Regions from separate parts of the Saccharococcus sp. Marseille-Q5394 genome, predicted to be linked through region 1. Evidence: riboswitches for the same ligand, from Rfam matches in the RefSeq annotation. Region 1 holds a riboswitch; the other holds the start of a gene.
The links. Region 1 has a riboswitch for thiamine pyrophosphate ahead of thiT (energy-coupled thiamine transporter ThiT). Riboswitches for the same ligand answer to the same signal wherever they lie in the genome.

Region 1 (7,686 bases):
GTCGACTTCATGATCGGCTCGGAGGAAATGGATATTGACGGAGAGTTGGCGGACGGAACAATCGAACCTATCTTCCGCAATGGAAACTGGGCGTTCTGACTTCGGACACAATTTAGTAATAGAATTGAATCTGCTCTTTAATTATTCCAGGAATGTAGTATAATGAATGTACACTAACATTTATTGTAGGGAGGGGTCTCATCATGGGCTTGATGTTTACTACAGTTATCGGTTACACAATTGTACTTGGTATAGCAGCATTTTTCACAATGCATTTTCTCGGGAAGGCTCTCAATTCTGCCGATGCAGAAATAATTGATCCAAAACCGGAAGTAAAATAAATTAATCAAAGAGTTGCCACTTGGCAGCTCTTTTCTTTTTCTGTACACTACTTACTATAGTTTGTATGTATCTTTAAAAATAGAGATGTTTCATCTCTTAAAATCCCAATTGAAAAATGGAGGGGCCTCATCATGACACTATTGTCTGAAATCCTTGCGTACAATAAAGAATTTGTAAACGAGAAGAAATATGAAGAGTACGCCACTACAAAATTCCCCGATAAGAAAATTGTCATCTTGACTTGTATGGACACAAGGCTGACAGAACTTCTCCCAAAAGCGATGAACTTACGTAACGGCGATGCGAAGATCATCAAAAGCGCCGGCGCTATCGTCACTCATCCTTTTGGCGGGATCATGAGGAGCATCATAATCGCCCTATATGAATTGCAGGCCGATGAAGTGTATATTATCGGGCATCACGACTGTGGCATGAGCTCAATCGACACCAAACAGATCATAGACAAGATGGTTGATCGTGGAGTAGACAAAAATCTGTTTAAAACCTTACAATACTCGGGCATCGATATGAAAGATTGGCTTCGCGGCTTCAATGACGTCACAGATAGCGTCAAAAGAAGTGTTGACCAAGTGCGGAATCACCCACTTATGGACCGCAAAGTGGCTGTACACGGCCTCGTCGCCCACCCGGACACCGGTCTTTTGGATATCATCGTCGACGGATATGAAGCAATCGACGAAAACTGACACCGGATTTCCCGGGAAATAGACAAAAGCATACTGCACTAGGTGCGGAAATGACATGAATAAGACAAAAACCGATTCTTCATTAGAAGAATCGGTTTTTAAGTTTTATAGCTAGTTTCCGCCAGGCGGCCTTACCCTTTCAATAGTCGTCCGCCAAGCAGGCATACATATAATGATCTTCCCAACAACCGTTAATGTACAAAAGTTTTCTCAGCAATCCTTCACGGATAAAACCGGCATTCTCCAGCACTCTGACCGAACCGGCATTACGGGGAGAGACGAACGCCTCCACCCGATGCAGCGAGACGGTTTCGAATGCGAATTTCGTAACGATTCTTACCGCTTCTGTCGCAAGACCTCTTCCTGTTTCCCGTTCGTCGATTGAATAACCGACGAAACCACTTGAAAAAGGCAGCCTTTTAATACTGTATAACGATATATGACCGATCAACCTGCTTGTTTCGGCGTCAAAAATCCCAAAATTATATTCGCGCCGATCTCTCATTTGATAAATGGATTCCCTTATCTTATCCCGTTGGACAGAAACCGTATAGTAGCTCGATTCATGACGAGGCTCAAAGACCGTCCAATATTCCCGATTTGCTTTGAGCAACTGGGTGAATATCGCTGCATCGTCTTCTGTCAATATACGCAAATAACAAGTTCGCCCTTCAAGCAGAATCAATGCGTCTTCACCTTTCTTCGGAAGCTATTTTCAAAAATTCTTCTACGTCTTTCACACATAACGCCACACCTTTTGCCCAGAATTCCTCTTTAGTTATATCTTCACCGAGATGCTTCATCGCAAGATCCTCGACTGACATGACGGCCGTGTCGCGCAAGAGAGCCATATATTTCTGTTCAAACGATTCCCCTTCTTCAATGGCTTTCGCATAAATGCTCAATGAGAACAGGTATCCGAATGTATACGGGAAGTTATAGAATGGTGTCCCCGTAATATAAAAGTGCAGCTTCGAAGCCCAGAAATGCGGATGAACTGTATCAAGAGCTCCTCCATATGCCTCTCTTTGTGCTTCAGCCATCAACTCATTCAATCTTGCAGCAGGCACCACTCCATTTTTCCTTTCTTCGTAAAAGCGCGTCTCGAACAGGAAGCGTGCATGGATATTCATGAAGAATGCCACACTGCGTTGGATTTTATCCTCAAGCAATGCTAGTTTTTCCTCTTCTGTTTCCGCCGACTTGACGGCAGCGTCAGCGACGATCATTTCAGCGAAAGTGGAGGCCGTCTCTGCAACTCCCATTGCGTATTGCCGGTTCATATAATGGACTGGTCGCAATGCGTATGAATGGAACGCATGACCCAGTTCATGTGCCAACGTCGCCACATTGGACATGGAGCCGCTATATGTCATGAATATGCGGGATTGTTCTGAAATCGGCATGCCCGTACAGAATCCTCCCGGACGTTTATCCGCCCGGTCTTCCGCTTCGATCCAGCTATCCTCAAATGCTTTCCTCGAAAATGACTCGAGTTCCGGACCGAACTTGCCGAAGTGCTCCAAGATGAATTCAGCGCCTTCTTGGAACGGCATTTCCTTCGTGGATGAAGTGACAGGTGCATCTAAATCATACCAATTCATATTTTCATTTCCCAATAGTTCGGCTTTTCGCTTCAGATATTCTACAAAAGGGGCTTTATTGTCACTGATAGCCCCCCACATTGCGTCAAGCGTCTCTTGGCTCATCCGATTCCGCATGAGAGGCTCTTTCAGAACGGAATCCCAGTCGCGCTTCTTATAGACAGCCAAGCGGAATCCTGCAAGGTGGTTCAATGTTGAGGCAAAGAAATCCTCTTTCGCCCCCCATGCGTCTTCAAGTTTATTAAACGCTTCCTTGCGTACTTCGACATCTGCATGGGAGCTCAAATTATTCGCCTGGCCAACGGAAAGCTTCTTCTCTTCCCCATCAATTGTCATTTCAATCGTAATGTCCCCGACAAGCCGATCATATAATTGGCCCCACCCTTGGTACCCATCGACACTTAGTGCAGTGATAAGGTTTTCTTCCTCCTCGGACAGTTTCAATTGAACTTCTTCGCGCCATTCTTGTAGAATAAAATCGAATTGGGATAGTTGCTCGGTCGCCAACAAGTCTTTCCAAACAGTTTCTTTAGTCTTAGCAATTGCTAGTTTGATCTTCAAAATGGCTGGCTGGAACCTCGCTCCTAACGAGGAAACTTCAGCTTGGAGAAGAAGCGCTTTTTTATCTTTCGTATTCGCGGCGATGAAACATCCAATGACCGCTCCCGCTTCCCTAAGATTCTTCGCAGTGTTTTTGATTTCATCAATTACATGAAGAATTTGATCCGCATCTTCCACGGTTGTAGGTGTTTGCGTGGCAATTGCAAGGTTTTCCAATGCACCGATTTGCTCTTTTACCGTATCAAGGTGAGTACGAAGCTGCTCCGAACCGCTGCCGCCTTTGAAAAATACATCTAAATCCCATACTTGTGAATATGTTTTTGTCGTAGTCAATTATAGTCCCCCTAATCATTCGGAAAATTGTAATTAAATCATGTTTTTATTATACCATGAATCTTCGGCATTCGAAATAATGGATTTGTGACGGAAACTTCATACTTTCCTTCGCACAGTCCCCCATTCCTATGTATACTGTTCTGAGGGAGGATGTACTATGTCTAGAATACTTCTTATGACCCTGTCGCTATGTACAGTCATACTATTGAATATAACCGCAAGCTTTTACTCACTGAATGGAAACACAACAAGCGATATAACAAATCGGCTGCCGTTGCTTTTCATTCCGGCAGACTATGTATTGATCATCTGTTGGTTGCTCTATATCATGCTTTTTTTCTGGATTTTCAATTTCAAAAAGACTTGCCACGAGATGAGCTCCGCACATCGAAACCGCTTCACTTACCTTTTCGTATTAAGTTGTCTTCTCCATATTGCTTGGATTGTCCTTTGGCACTTCGGATTGTTCACCGGAACCGTCATTACGAAAATAGTTCTTCTCATTGTGTTGCTCACTTTATATGGTACCTTCCCGAAACGGGAAAACCGATTGCTTGGCAGAGTGCCATTTAGCCTGCTCACTGGGTGGATTTTCATTACGACCATCTCGAACTTCAGTTATCTTCTAATGATCCATGGTTGGACTGGGTTCGGGTTAAGTGATCCTTTATGGGCCGTCATCTTTTTAACGATTTCCACGGCTTTCGCTTTACATTTTATGTACCACTACAAGGATTATGTGATGAATCTCGTTTTTGTTTGGGCGTTTATCGGCATTGCCGTTAAAAACGGGACGGAGGAGCTGTTCATATCCGCAGCTGCCATCTTTTTATCAGCAGTCATCATAGCATGCATCTTCCTGTTTTCAGGCAGACGTACGCATTAAAAAATAGCAGGAGCATGATGACACATACCCCTGCTATTTTTATGTTCTTTGAATAAGTCTAGGCGCGGATGTGAAAAGAACAACTGCTACGATTGCACACAATATGATGGATGGAATCATATAGGATCCATTGTATACCAAGGAGTACAACCAAGCCGGCTGGTCTCCGGCATATTCAGCGAAAAACACCATACCGCCAATAAAGTGGGCCAAGTACCGAAGAAGGCCGCCCAACACCGTCCCGACAATTATTGCTGCAGCCATCGAGCCTTTGCGTCCAGCCGCTTTGCTATTAATCAGCCATCTGAGTGTGGACGCCGCCAATCCAACAACCGTGTATGCGACAAAATAATCTAAAGCGCCTTGCACGGGGTGGATGATATAGCCCCCTATAACAGCTTGCAGGAGACCCGATATCAATCCGGTCAATAAACCGCCAGAAACTCCCCATCGATATGCCATCAAGATGATCGGCAACATTGATAAGGTGACGGACCCGCCTTGAGGCATTTTAAATAGCGTCAAGTTATCCAATACAAACGATAAAGCTCCTAGAATGGCAACCTCCAACATTAACTGAAGTCTTTTGCGATCCAATTGTAATTCCCCCTTTTTTAGTCGGAGGGATACGGAATGAAAAAGCGTTTTTTCTGCCTCGACCGGGTATCACATATATGGATACGTTTGAAACATGCCCATCATGGTTACGGTTACTAAACAGCTTTAAAACTTTTTCGCAACAAAAAAACGACATCCCGGATAGAACCGAGACATCGATCGTTGTCAGTTTCCATCCACATCCCTACGCAAGTATGAACTTACAGGTTCGAAGGGTTAGGACGAATATCCAATCTCAGCCTTATAGGCACCCCTTGTGGTCATGTAATTCAATTGTCGTATACATTGTATATGTTACAGTACTTATAAGCAAGATGAATTGTAAACTACTTATTAGAATTGCGGGAGGTAAGCCTATGACCAATAATAAACTATTATCAGCCCTCTGTTATTTCAGCATCTTCTTTTCACCGCTTCTCTTGCCTGCAATCGTCTTTTTTGTCACGGATGATCATGACGTGAAAGGGCATGCGAAACGTTCGCTTATCTCGCATCTTATTCCAGTCGTGCTCCTTATTGCCGGCTTCATCCTGTTTACGTTTTCGATGATTTCCTATGAATCGAGGATGTACACAATGTTGACAGGGCAATTCGACTTTTGGGGACTGGCCCCTTTCCTGTTCATGCTCATCTACGGACTGCTGTTTGTTATCGTCGTCATCTGGAATGTCTACCACGGCGTGAAAGTATTGAAATGATAGGGAAGGAAGGCATAGTGAGTGAAATATGTTAGGGTAGATAGTAAATGTTCTAACCCACTACAAATATAATTGATTTCCGTTCCGATCGGACGCTTTCCGCGGGCACGGCTTCAGCCAATCGAACAGCGAAGGGTTCGATTTGCCGTATTTCTGCGCTTTTTGCAGAAATTAAGGCATCCTGCTCCCTCAGGGTCGAAAAAACATTGCTCGCAAACGCCGTTCTTCGTAACGGCGTTCGCTGGGGTCGCCGATCTCCACTCCAATCAATTGGAGTATATCTTAAATTTTTAGCTGCATGGCAACAGTAAAGACATGAAAAGGTAATTCTTATTGCAGGCTCTGTTAAGAGGCATTATTGATTACTATTGAAAAAGGACATGTTTAGGGTCCTTTTTATTCGAACGCGACCGATTGTTCAAGATGTTTATATTGTTCTAGTAGTAACTCTAAATCTTCGGGATAGACGTGGTTAATAGTTTTTATATCAGACAAGGATTTCCAATCGGCTTCGACAATAATTTGATCAGGATCATTAATTCCACTGCTGTCGCCGATCTTTTCCACCCTGAAATAATATGTCTTTACTTTTATATTTTTAATGGTTGTTTCTTTAACTTTTAATTTTTTGATGACTTTCACGTCATATCCCGTTTCTTCTTTAATCTCCCGAATGCAACATTCCTCTGGACTTTCGCCTTCTTCAATACCACCAGAAGGTACCGCCCATCTCTCTGACCCAAAACTTTTGACCATTAGTATTTCCTTATGTTCATTGATACAAATACCTGCTGAACCTGACCAGCTTTTCATTGTTATAGTACCCCTTCTCACAAAGCTTTTATTAAACTGCATGGCCTGATTGTTGAACACACGGTAAACAACACCTGCAACTAACCTGCAACTTTATGTAAACAAGAAATAGAACCCTCAAAGCAGTTCAATCTTCAAGTAACCGATTCTATTAAAGATGTAGTTCCTCAATTGTCATAAAAATTCTTGCATACAATGCTTTTATATGTTCATCATTATTTTCATTGTTATATAAACCAAATCCCCAACTTTTTACGACCTCTTCATCTTCTTCTTGTATCGTCAGAACGCCAACAGCATAGCTTTTCCCCGAAGTCCACTCCCAACCGGAATCATATTCTACGTCCTTCACCGTAAAAGGAATATGGCTGTTAGCTGAAATGAAAAAGAATGGAATGGTTGACTGTAAGTACAAATCTGCATACTGGCTTTCTGAAGCTTCGACAAGCTTTTCTTCCGTAATAATGACGGCATTATAAGAACTGATTGATTCACTAGTTAATTCGTCGAAGGAAACTTGATCAAACTTTATTTGCTCTTCTTCCACTTCTGGCGGTTCTCCAACTACTGCTATTCTCATTGGTTTGCCTTCATACAATTTGAATTCAGGTTTTGGATTACAAGCTGTTAGTGCTAGTAGTAAGAATATAAATATGAATATAAAACATCTCATCCCTTTTGATCTTTTCATATGCATCCCCTTCTAATTAACTATCAACATAATATTCCATACCAGGAAGGTTTGAATGAAAAATGTAGTACCACATCCCAGGACAATTCCTAATTTCACGGTTGGCTGGTACCTCATTTTATTCATACAATTCATTGTCTTGACATTTATACTTTTTCTTCAATTAACCTGCAGCGTTAGTTGAAAATCGATTAACGACTTAATCCATTTACCGCATTTTGTATCTCACTGTCTATTTCACTATTTAGATCTTTTTCATACACGTAAAACAGCATCACATTATTCACCTCATACACTTTATATCCGACCGTATTCATACTAGCTGTTTTTTCACGCCAATCTTCCCAACCCTTTTCTCGTTCGTTATTTGAATCATAGATATAAACTAAAAGCTTTTTCCTATCTATATCATAAGCAGAAGGTCTAATTC
Region 2 (7,686 bases), 380 kb from region 1:
TTTCCCAGCTCCATTTCAATGACACTTCCGCCAGCCGCCTCGCCGCCATTTCAGGGTCAGCAGATGAAGCAATCGCTGAAATGACGGATATTCCGCTCGCTCCCGCCCGGAAGACCGGTTCAGCATTCTCTGCCGTAATGCCTCCGATTCCGACAATCGGCAAGCTAGGATACACCCCCGCGACTTCCTCGATCATCGCTGTACCCGCAACCGGCTTCGCATCAACTTTCGTTATCGTCGGATAGACTGGCCCCATGCCGACATAATCCGCCCCATCCGCAATTGCCTGATTCGCTTCATCTACTGTATGAACGGAAATACCCAAGATCTTTTCAGATCCAATTCTTTTTCGGACGAATCGCGCCTCAACATCGTCCTGGCCGACATGGACGCCGTCCGCGTCAATCTCAACAACAAGATCCACATCATCATTAACGATGAACGGCACTCCATATTGCGCACACAATCGTTGACAGCTCTCTGCAAATGCTTTCTTTTCAATCCCGACGAGTGCACGCGCCCCCTTCTCTCTCAGCTGGAAGCAAGTGATCCCGCCTTTTAAGGCATCTTCCAAAACAGATAGCGGCTTCTCAGCATTTATCGATCCCATAATGAAATAAAGCGTAACGTCAACGTTTTCCAATCAATTCAACATCCTTCCGTTCCACAATGCCCCGATCACGAAATGCCGCATGGTTTGTCGGCCCGTGTCCATTCCCAAGGTAAAGCCCATCTTCAATCGCCGCATGGATAAAGTGTTTTGCGGTAACGACTGCGTCACGCATCGGTGCACCTTTCGCAAGCTCTGCTGTAACAGCAGCGGCGAACGTACAGCCCGTGCCATGCGTGTCTTTCGTTTTGATCCGCTTGCTTCTCATTAGAAAGCACTCGCCATCCGCCGACATGAATAAATCCTCCGCGTCACGGGTATCCATCCGATGCCCCCCTTTCAGCAGAACGGCCCCGGCCCCCATCCGAAGCAATTGATTCGCGGCATTCTCCATATCGTGCATTGACACAATCGTCATTCCCGTCAGCACTTCCGCTTCAGGTATATTGGGCGTCAGAAGGGTCGCCGTCGGAATGAGGCGCTCCTTCAAAGCTGCAATCGCTGCCTCCTGAAGAAGCGAAGCGCCGCCTTTCGCAATCATGACGGGATCAATGACTAAAGGGATCCTTTCATATTGGCTCAATGTATCCGCGACTGCCTCGATAATTTCACCTGAAAACAGCATTCCCGTTTTAGCAGCACCAACTGTGAAATCATTCAGCACTGCATCAATCTGCGCGATGACGATGTCCGTCTCAATCGGTTGAACTGCATGAACGCCAAGCGTATTCTGTGCAGTTACTGCCGTCAATACGGATGTTCCGAACGTGCCAAGCTCCTGGAATGTTTTCAGATCGGCTTGGATCCCTGCCCCGCCGCCACTATCCGAACCTGCAATCGTCAGAGCAACTGAAGTCATTTCACAACCCCCTCTTCAACAATGAATCGGTCGGCATCGATTGCTTCATCGCCCAATTGGTGTAAAGCATTCAGGAAATAAACCGCAAAATCCCCCGGACCCGAAGCTAGTTCAGCCGCTAATTCACCCGCTCTTTTGTAAAAGGCGAGACTGTAAGCAACCGCGTCAATCGGCGAATGTTTACCGACGGACAGGAATGCGGCGGAAACCGCGCTTAACAGGCAGCCCATACCTGTAATTTTACTCATGAGCGGATGCCCTCCTGTGATCCGGATGAGCTTTTCACCATCTGTCACGATGTCGGTCTCGCCGGTAACAGCGACGAGGCAACGGTGGCGGCGAGCCACATCTTTCGCCGCCTCCTCAATATTTGCCGATCCGTCTCCTGCATCGACACCTTTCACTTCCCATTCAACACCCGCAATGGATGCAATTTCACCGGCATTTCCGCGGATAAGCGTAATATCCAATTCCTTCAGAAGTGTAGCGACCGTCTGTTTTCGGAAAGCGGTTGCCCCAGCTCCCACCGGATCCAATACGAGTGGCCGCCCTTTAATAGAAGAAACTTTTCCAGCAGCAATCATTGATTCAACAGCCGAAGGATCTAGCGTCCCGATGTTGAGCAACGTACAGGAGGAAACGGAGGATACATCCGCCGCCTCCTCGATTGCTTCCGCCATGATCGGAGAAGCGCCCAATGCCAGCAGGCCATTCGCTTGAAAGTTTGCAACGACCATATTCGTGATGCAATGAACTAACGGGTTTTGCGTACGCAGTTCTTTCAGCAATGAAAATTGAGCCATTTATACATGCACCCCTTTTGTTTCAAGAGACCATGATTGCTTTGTCCAAGCCATTTCCCAAAACTGCAATTCATAGTGGACGCTTTTAATGAAATGAGCTTTTAATTGTCCGCGTCTTTTATCCGAAAGATCTTCCGTCAATTTATTCAAACGGTCGATCTGTTCACGGGTTGCCTGTTCGAACCATTCAGAACTGTACGTGGCAATCCATTTGTCATAAATCGGGTGGTCCGGTTTCGCGTCCTTCAGCCGCTCGCCGATTTCGTAATACAACCAATAACATGGAAGCAATGCGGACAACGTCGTGGCCAAGTCACCTTCCAACGCCGCCCGGTATAAATGCGAAGTGTACGCATACGCTGTCGGCGCCGGCTCAAAGTTTTCAATGTCCTCATCCGTAACTCCCAACAAGCCAAAGAAACCTTCATGCAATGAAATCTCTGCCCCGCATGTTCCATCCGCATGTTGTGCAAACCGTTGCACCGTCAATAAATCCGTTGCCTGCACTGCTGCCATTGCATGCACTTTCGCAAAGTGCTTCAAATAGTACGAGTCTTGCAGGACATACTGTTTGAACACATCCTCTGGCAAAGTCCCTTCAGCAAGCGCTGCGATGAACGGATGATGGAAGCTTGCCTCCCAAACATCGTCACATTCCTTCCGTACCTCTTCACAAAACGTCATTCCAACCACTCCTTTAAAGTTTTGGAAAACCAAAAAAGCCGCTTCACTCAACACAATCGTTGAAGAAGCGGCTCGCATATCGGCGTAAGATAACCTTTGGAAGACGTGCGACCCACTTCCCTACGCTGGTATGAGCCAGATCAGGTTCGAAGGGTCCGCGTATCGATACACGTCTCAGTCTTTCACAAAGACTCCCCCAGTGGTTAACTCTTTTCAGTTTTCTACTACACTATAACATAGATTACTAGTCATGCAAGGTCTATGTAATATTTGGTAACATATAACGTTAGACCATTCAGACCATTCATTCTACATGTTAATAAAGTAACGGGACATATAAGGTGAGCATAATTTATGCATTTTACTAACTGGAATAAAATGTCTTACAAGGGACAAATCGATTAGTTTTTACCCTCTTTTTAGTCTTTCTTACGCTTTTTTATTATTACAAAGGTTAATATTTCCATGAATACTTGTTAATTGGTTGTCACACTACTGTTATTTACTTTTGTTATTGTTGGTAATGTGCAGATGGGGCACTGCAACCTATCCGAGTGAAACTATTGCAAGGATAATAAAAAACGCTCCAACATCTTGAGAAGGAGGCGGATGTACATAACAACTTACTAAACTGAGTGTTATTTTTCGCTTCATGATCTGGTAGTCGAGTTAAAAAAAAACAAAAAAGGGAGTTTGATCATTCTTGGTTAACGAAACGAATCGTAATGAGAAGAACACGAAAAAGAAAATTTTGCCGTTTGTCATGTCGACGTCAATGCTAACTGCAGCTATTTTTGGAGCTGGCGGTTCAGCTTTAGCAGCTGAAAATGGTGAAAAAGAGTTCAAAAACCACGGTGAAAAAGTTTCCTATTATGCAACAAGCATTCCGGGTTCACCTGAAAAAGGGAAATTCATGCGTACGATTGCAAATAAAAACTTCGTAGCTGCAGAGCCGGGTGAAGATGATACAACAGATGAAGATGACACAGACGCACCTAATAACGATGACGAAGATACAGATGTACCTGTAGATGAAGAAGGTACAGACACACCAGCTGATGAAGAGGAAGTTGATGAAACTCCAGCTGACGAAGAAGTAGTTGAAGAAACTCCAGTTGACGAAGAAGTTGAGGAAACACCAGTTGACGAAGAAGAAGTTGACGAAACTCCAGCTGACGAAGAAGAAGTTGACGAAACTCCAGTTGACGAAGAGGAAGTTGAGGAAACACCAGTTGACGAAGAAGAAGTTGACGAAACTCCAGTTGACGAAGAAGAAGTTGACGAAACTCCAGCTGACGAAGAAGAAGTTGAAGAAACTCCAGCTGACGAAGAAGAAGTTGAAGAAACTCCAGTTGACGAAGATGTAGAAGTACCTGCTGAAGAAGACGAAGCTGTCGACGGAGATCAAGCTGTAGAGTCACCGGTTGACGAAGAAGATTCTAATGAAGCACCTGTAAATGAAGAAGATGCAACAGACGCACCTGCTGAAGAAGATGCTGAAGTAGATGCTGAAGAAACAGAAAAGCCAGCTGACGAGAATATCACTGAAGATACGTCGTCAACTGACCAAGCCGATTCAATTATAACAGATGACCAAATTAATGAGTACAAATCTATCTTACAAAATTATGTAAGTTTGATTGAGTACTATAACCTTGCAATCCAAGATCACCTCGGAATTGTCTTGCCAGGTGAAGAGGCAGAAGAAGTACCTGCTGAAGGTGACGACGCTGTTGAAGGCGACGACGCTGTTGAAGGCGATGACGTTGTTGAAGGCGAAGACGCTGTTGAAGGCGACGATGCTGTTGAAGGTGACGACGCTGTTGAAGGCGACGACGCTGTTGAAGGCGACGATGCTGTTGAAGGCGACGACGCTGTTGAAGGTGACGATGCTGTTGAAGGCGACGACGCTGTTGAAGGTGACGATGCTGTTGAAGGCGACGATGCTGTTGAAGGCGACGATGCTGTTGAAGGCGACGACGCTGTTGAAGGTGACGACGCTGTTGAAGGCGACGACGCTGTTGAAGGCGACGACGCTGTTGAAGGTGACGACGCTGTTGAAGGCGATGACGCTGTTGAAGGCGACGACGCTGTTGAAGGCGATGACGCTGTTGAAGGCGACGACGTTGCAGAAGTACCTGCTGAAGTTGAGGATGTAACAGAAGAAACTGCTACTGACGAAGAAACTGCTGAGGAGCCAGCTGTAGAAGCTGTTCAAACTGTTCAAACAACAGTTTGGGACAAGCTTGTCGGATATTACAACCAAGTTGCTGCAGCTTACAGCTCATTCTTCGGATTGCTCAAAAAATAAGATAGCAACAACAATTTAAAGCATTGCATCCCATAACAGGAAATGTTAGTATTCCCTGTCTGAACCAAAGCCCTTGTCAACTCCATTCGGAGTTTTCAAGGGCTTTATTCATGTGCAAGCCCCACTCGGACAAAGCCATATATCTTTATGTTAAGCTGAACTTGTATACCCCGTAGGGAATAAGGAGGTCGTAACGATGACAGTGAAAATAAAGGTATATTCCGATTATGTATGTCCATTTTGTCTTCTCGCGGAAAAACCGTTACTAGAAGCAATCCAAGGAAAAGACGTGGAAGTTGAGTGGATGCCGTTTGAGTTGCGTCCATATCCAAATGAAACGTTAAAGCCCGAGGATCATTATTTGCAAAGCACATGGAAACAGGCCGTCTATCCGATGGCTGAACAGATGGGTGTTCATATTGTCCTTCCAAAAGTGTCCCCTCAACCATACACACACTTGGCATTCGAAGGGTATCAATTTGCCAAGGAAAAAGGCATAGGAAATAAATATAATGACCGGATGCTCCGAGCTTTCTTCCAAGAAGAACAAGACATTGGCAAAATCGACGTGCTAACCCGATTAGCCGGTGAACTCGGCTTAGATCAAAAAGAGTACCGCGAAGCATTAGAAACGAGAAAATACAAAGAGGTCCATCAAGAAGCACTTCGCCAAGCATACGAAGAAGCAACTATTACTTCGGTGCCGACTTTCATCATTGGTGACACTAAGTTTGCAGGCATTCATTCCAAGGAAACACTTGAACAAATCATCGATCAGGAAATCCGCAAACAAAAGCCTGACTTCCCCGACGGCATGGCGTGCGGTATTGATGGCTGTTAACTTCGGTGCCTGTGCATCACACATTAATGACAATTCAACAAAAGTTATAGTAATGCGGAAAGAGGCCGACTAAATGTTGATTTAGTCGGCTTCTTCATTTATTTCATACAATTGTAGTGTATTATCTGAATCGTTCATCGCACAGGCACCCAAACAATTTGCGAACAATTTACTCGCCTTTTATTTCATGGCTCAACGCTTTCAGGTCACTGCCCGTCGGATTTTGAAACACGTGGAGTCCAAATTCCCCTGCAACAGCAAAGAGATGATCGAAAATATCAGCTTGCACAGTTTCATAGACGGTCCATTGAACACTATTCGCAAAGGCGTAAATTTCAATCGGCAGTCCATGCTCCCCCGGTGCCAGTTGCCGGACCATCAATGTCTTTTCCTGATGGATGCCTGGATGGCGTCGAAGGTATTCACTAATGTAAGCCCGGAAGACCCCGATATTCGTCATCGCCCTCCCGTTCACAAGATTATTCCTGTCGATTTTATTCGTAACGTTGTACTCCTCAATCTCTCGTTCCCGTTCAACGATATACTCCGAAAGAAAGTGGATCTGTTTATAATGCTCAATCATTTCCTCCGTGCAAAACTGGATACTGGACATATCGATATACAACGCACGCTTAATTCGCCTGCCGCCGGATTCCTGCATTCCGCGCCAGTTGATGAAGTGATCCGAAATGAGCGCATAGCTCGGGATCATCGTCACCGTCTGGTCAAAGTTCCGCACCGCCACCGTATTCAAGGAAATATCGATGATATCCCCATTTGCGCCATAATTCGGCACTTCAATCCAATCGCCCATTCGAACCATTTCGGTTGCCGACAACTGGATTCCCGCCACTAATCCTAATAAGGAATCCTTAAAAACCAACATAAATACTGCCGACAGAGCACCAATCCCACTCAGCAGGATAATCGGACTTTCCCCCATCAGATTGGCAATCACCAAAATTGCACCAACAATTACAACAATAATTTTAGCTACTTGCACATATCCTTTAATCGGCTTCGTTTTTGCAATCTCGTACGTCTGATAAATGTCGTTGAACACGCTAAGTAATCGATTGATAACACTAAATGCAACAATCATAATATACGTCAGCGCCAACGTTTCAATCACCTTCTGATACGTCGGAAAAGTTGCAGCGAAGTAATAAATGATGAGTGCAGGCACAAAATGGGATAATCTGCGAAGCACTTTTCGTTCCAACAGAATATTGCCCCACTGGATTTTATGCTTTTTCACAATATGAGCGATGAATCGAATAATCATATGTTTTGTAATAAAATTCGCGATGATGCAAAGGAGTGTGATGACAGTAACCAGGATGACAAAGGACAGCGGGTCAACCAAGGTATCATCCACTCCGTAACCTAATAGCCGATTACGAATAAAGTTCATTTGTCTCCTCCACTATGCGTAGTCTGCTTTCCATTATACCAGAACCAAGAGGTCGCCACCTTCTTCAGCCTCCTGTGCATGCAATGATACGATTTAGTGGAATATGATACAATCGAGAAAATAACAAACAAATGAGGTAAATGATATGTGCCGAAACATTAAAA

Region 2: it holds a riboswitch for thiamine pyrophosphate, as region 1 does, so the genes downstream of both, tenA (thiaminase II) here and thiT (energy-coupled thiamine transporter ThiT) in region 1, are expected to answer to the same signal.

The regions. Positions count from the first base shown of each region.
Region 1 covers NZ_CAMPPQ010000002.1:1,008,616-1,016,301, reverse strand. Annotated here, with positions in the region: gene OC538_RS15655 (aminopeptidase) at 1-99, shown strand, start outside; gene OC538_RS15650 (hypothetical protein) at 204-341, shown strand; gene OC538_RS15645 (beta-class carbonic anhydrase) at 474-1,049, shown strand; gene OC538_RS15640 (GNAT family N-acetyltransferase) at 1,189-1,734, opposite strand; gene OC538_RS15635 (M3 family oligoendopeptidase) at 1,742-3,547, opposite strand; gene OC538_RS15630 (tryptophan-rich sensory protein) at 3,708-4,436, shown strand; gene thiT (energy-coupled thiamine transporter ThiT) at 4,476-5,033, opposite strand; TPP riboswitch at 5,219-5,319, opposite strand; gene OC538_RS15620 (DUF4870 domain-containing protein) at 5,411-5,752, shown strand; gene OC538_RS15615 (NUDIX hydrolase) at 6,149-6,565, opposite strand; gene OC538_RS15610 (hypothetical protein) at 6,717-7,256, opposite strand; gene OC538_RS15605 (hypothetical protein) at 7,448-7,686, opposite strand, start outside.
Region 2 covers NZ_CAMPPQ010000002.1:629,764-637,449, reverse strand. Annotated here, with positions in the region: gene thiE (thiamine phosphate synthase) at 1-610, opposite strand, end outside; gene thiD (bifunctional hydroxymethylpyrimidine kinase/phosphomethylpyrimidine kinase) at 630-1,469, opposite strand; gene thiM (hydroxyethylthiazole kinase) at 1,466-2,272, opposite strand; gene tenA (thiaminase II) at 2,273-2,956, opposite strand; TPP riboswitch at 3,057-3,164, opposite strand; gene OC538_RS17985 (pentapeptide repeat-containing protein) at 3,952-4,377, opposite strand; gene OC538_RS13755 (DsbA family protein) at 5,464-6,108, shown strand; gene OC538_RS13750 (mechanosensitive ion channel family protein) at 6,278-7,522, opposite strand; gene OC538_RS13745 (DUF2277 domain-containing protein) at 7,668-7,686, shown strand, end outside.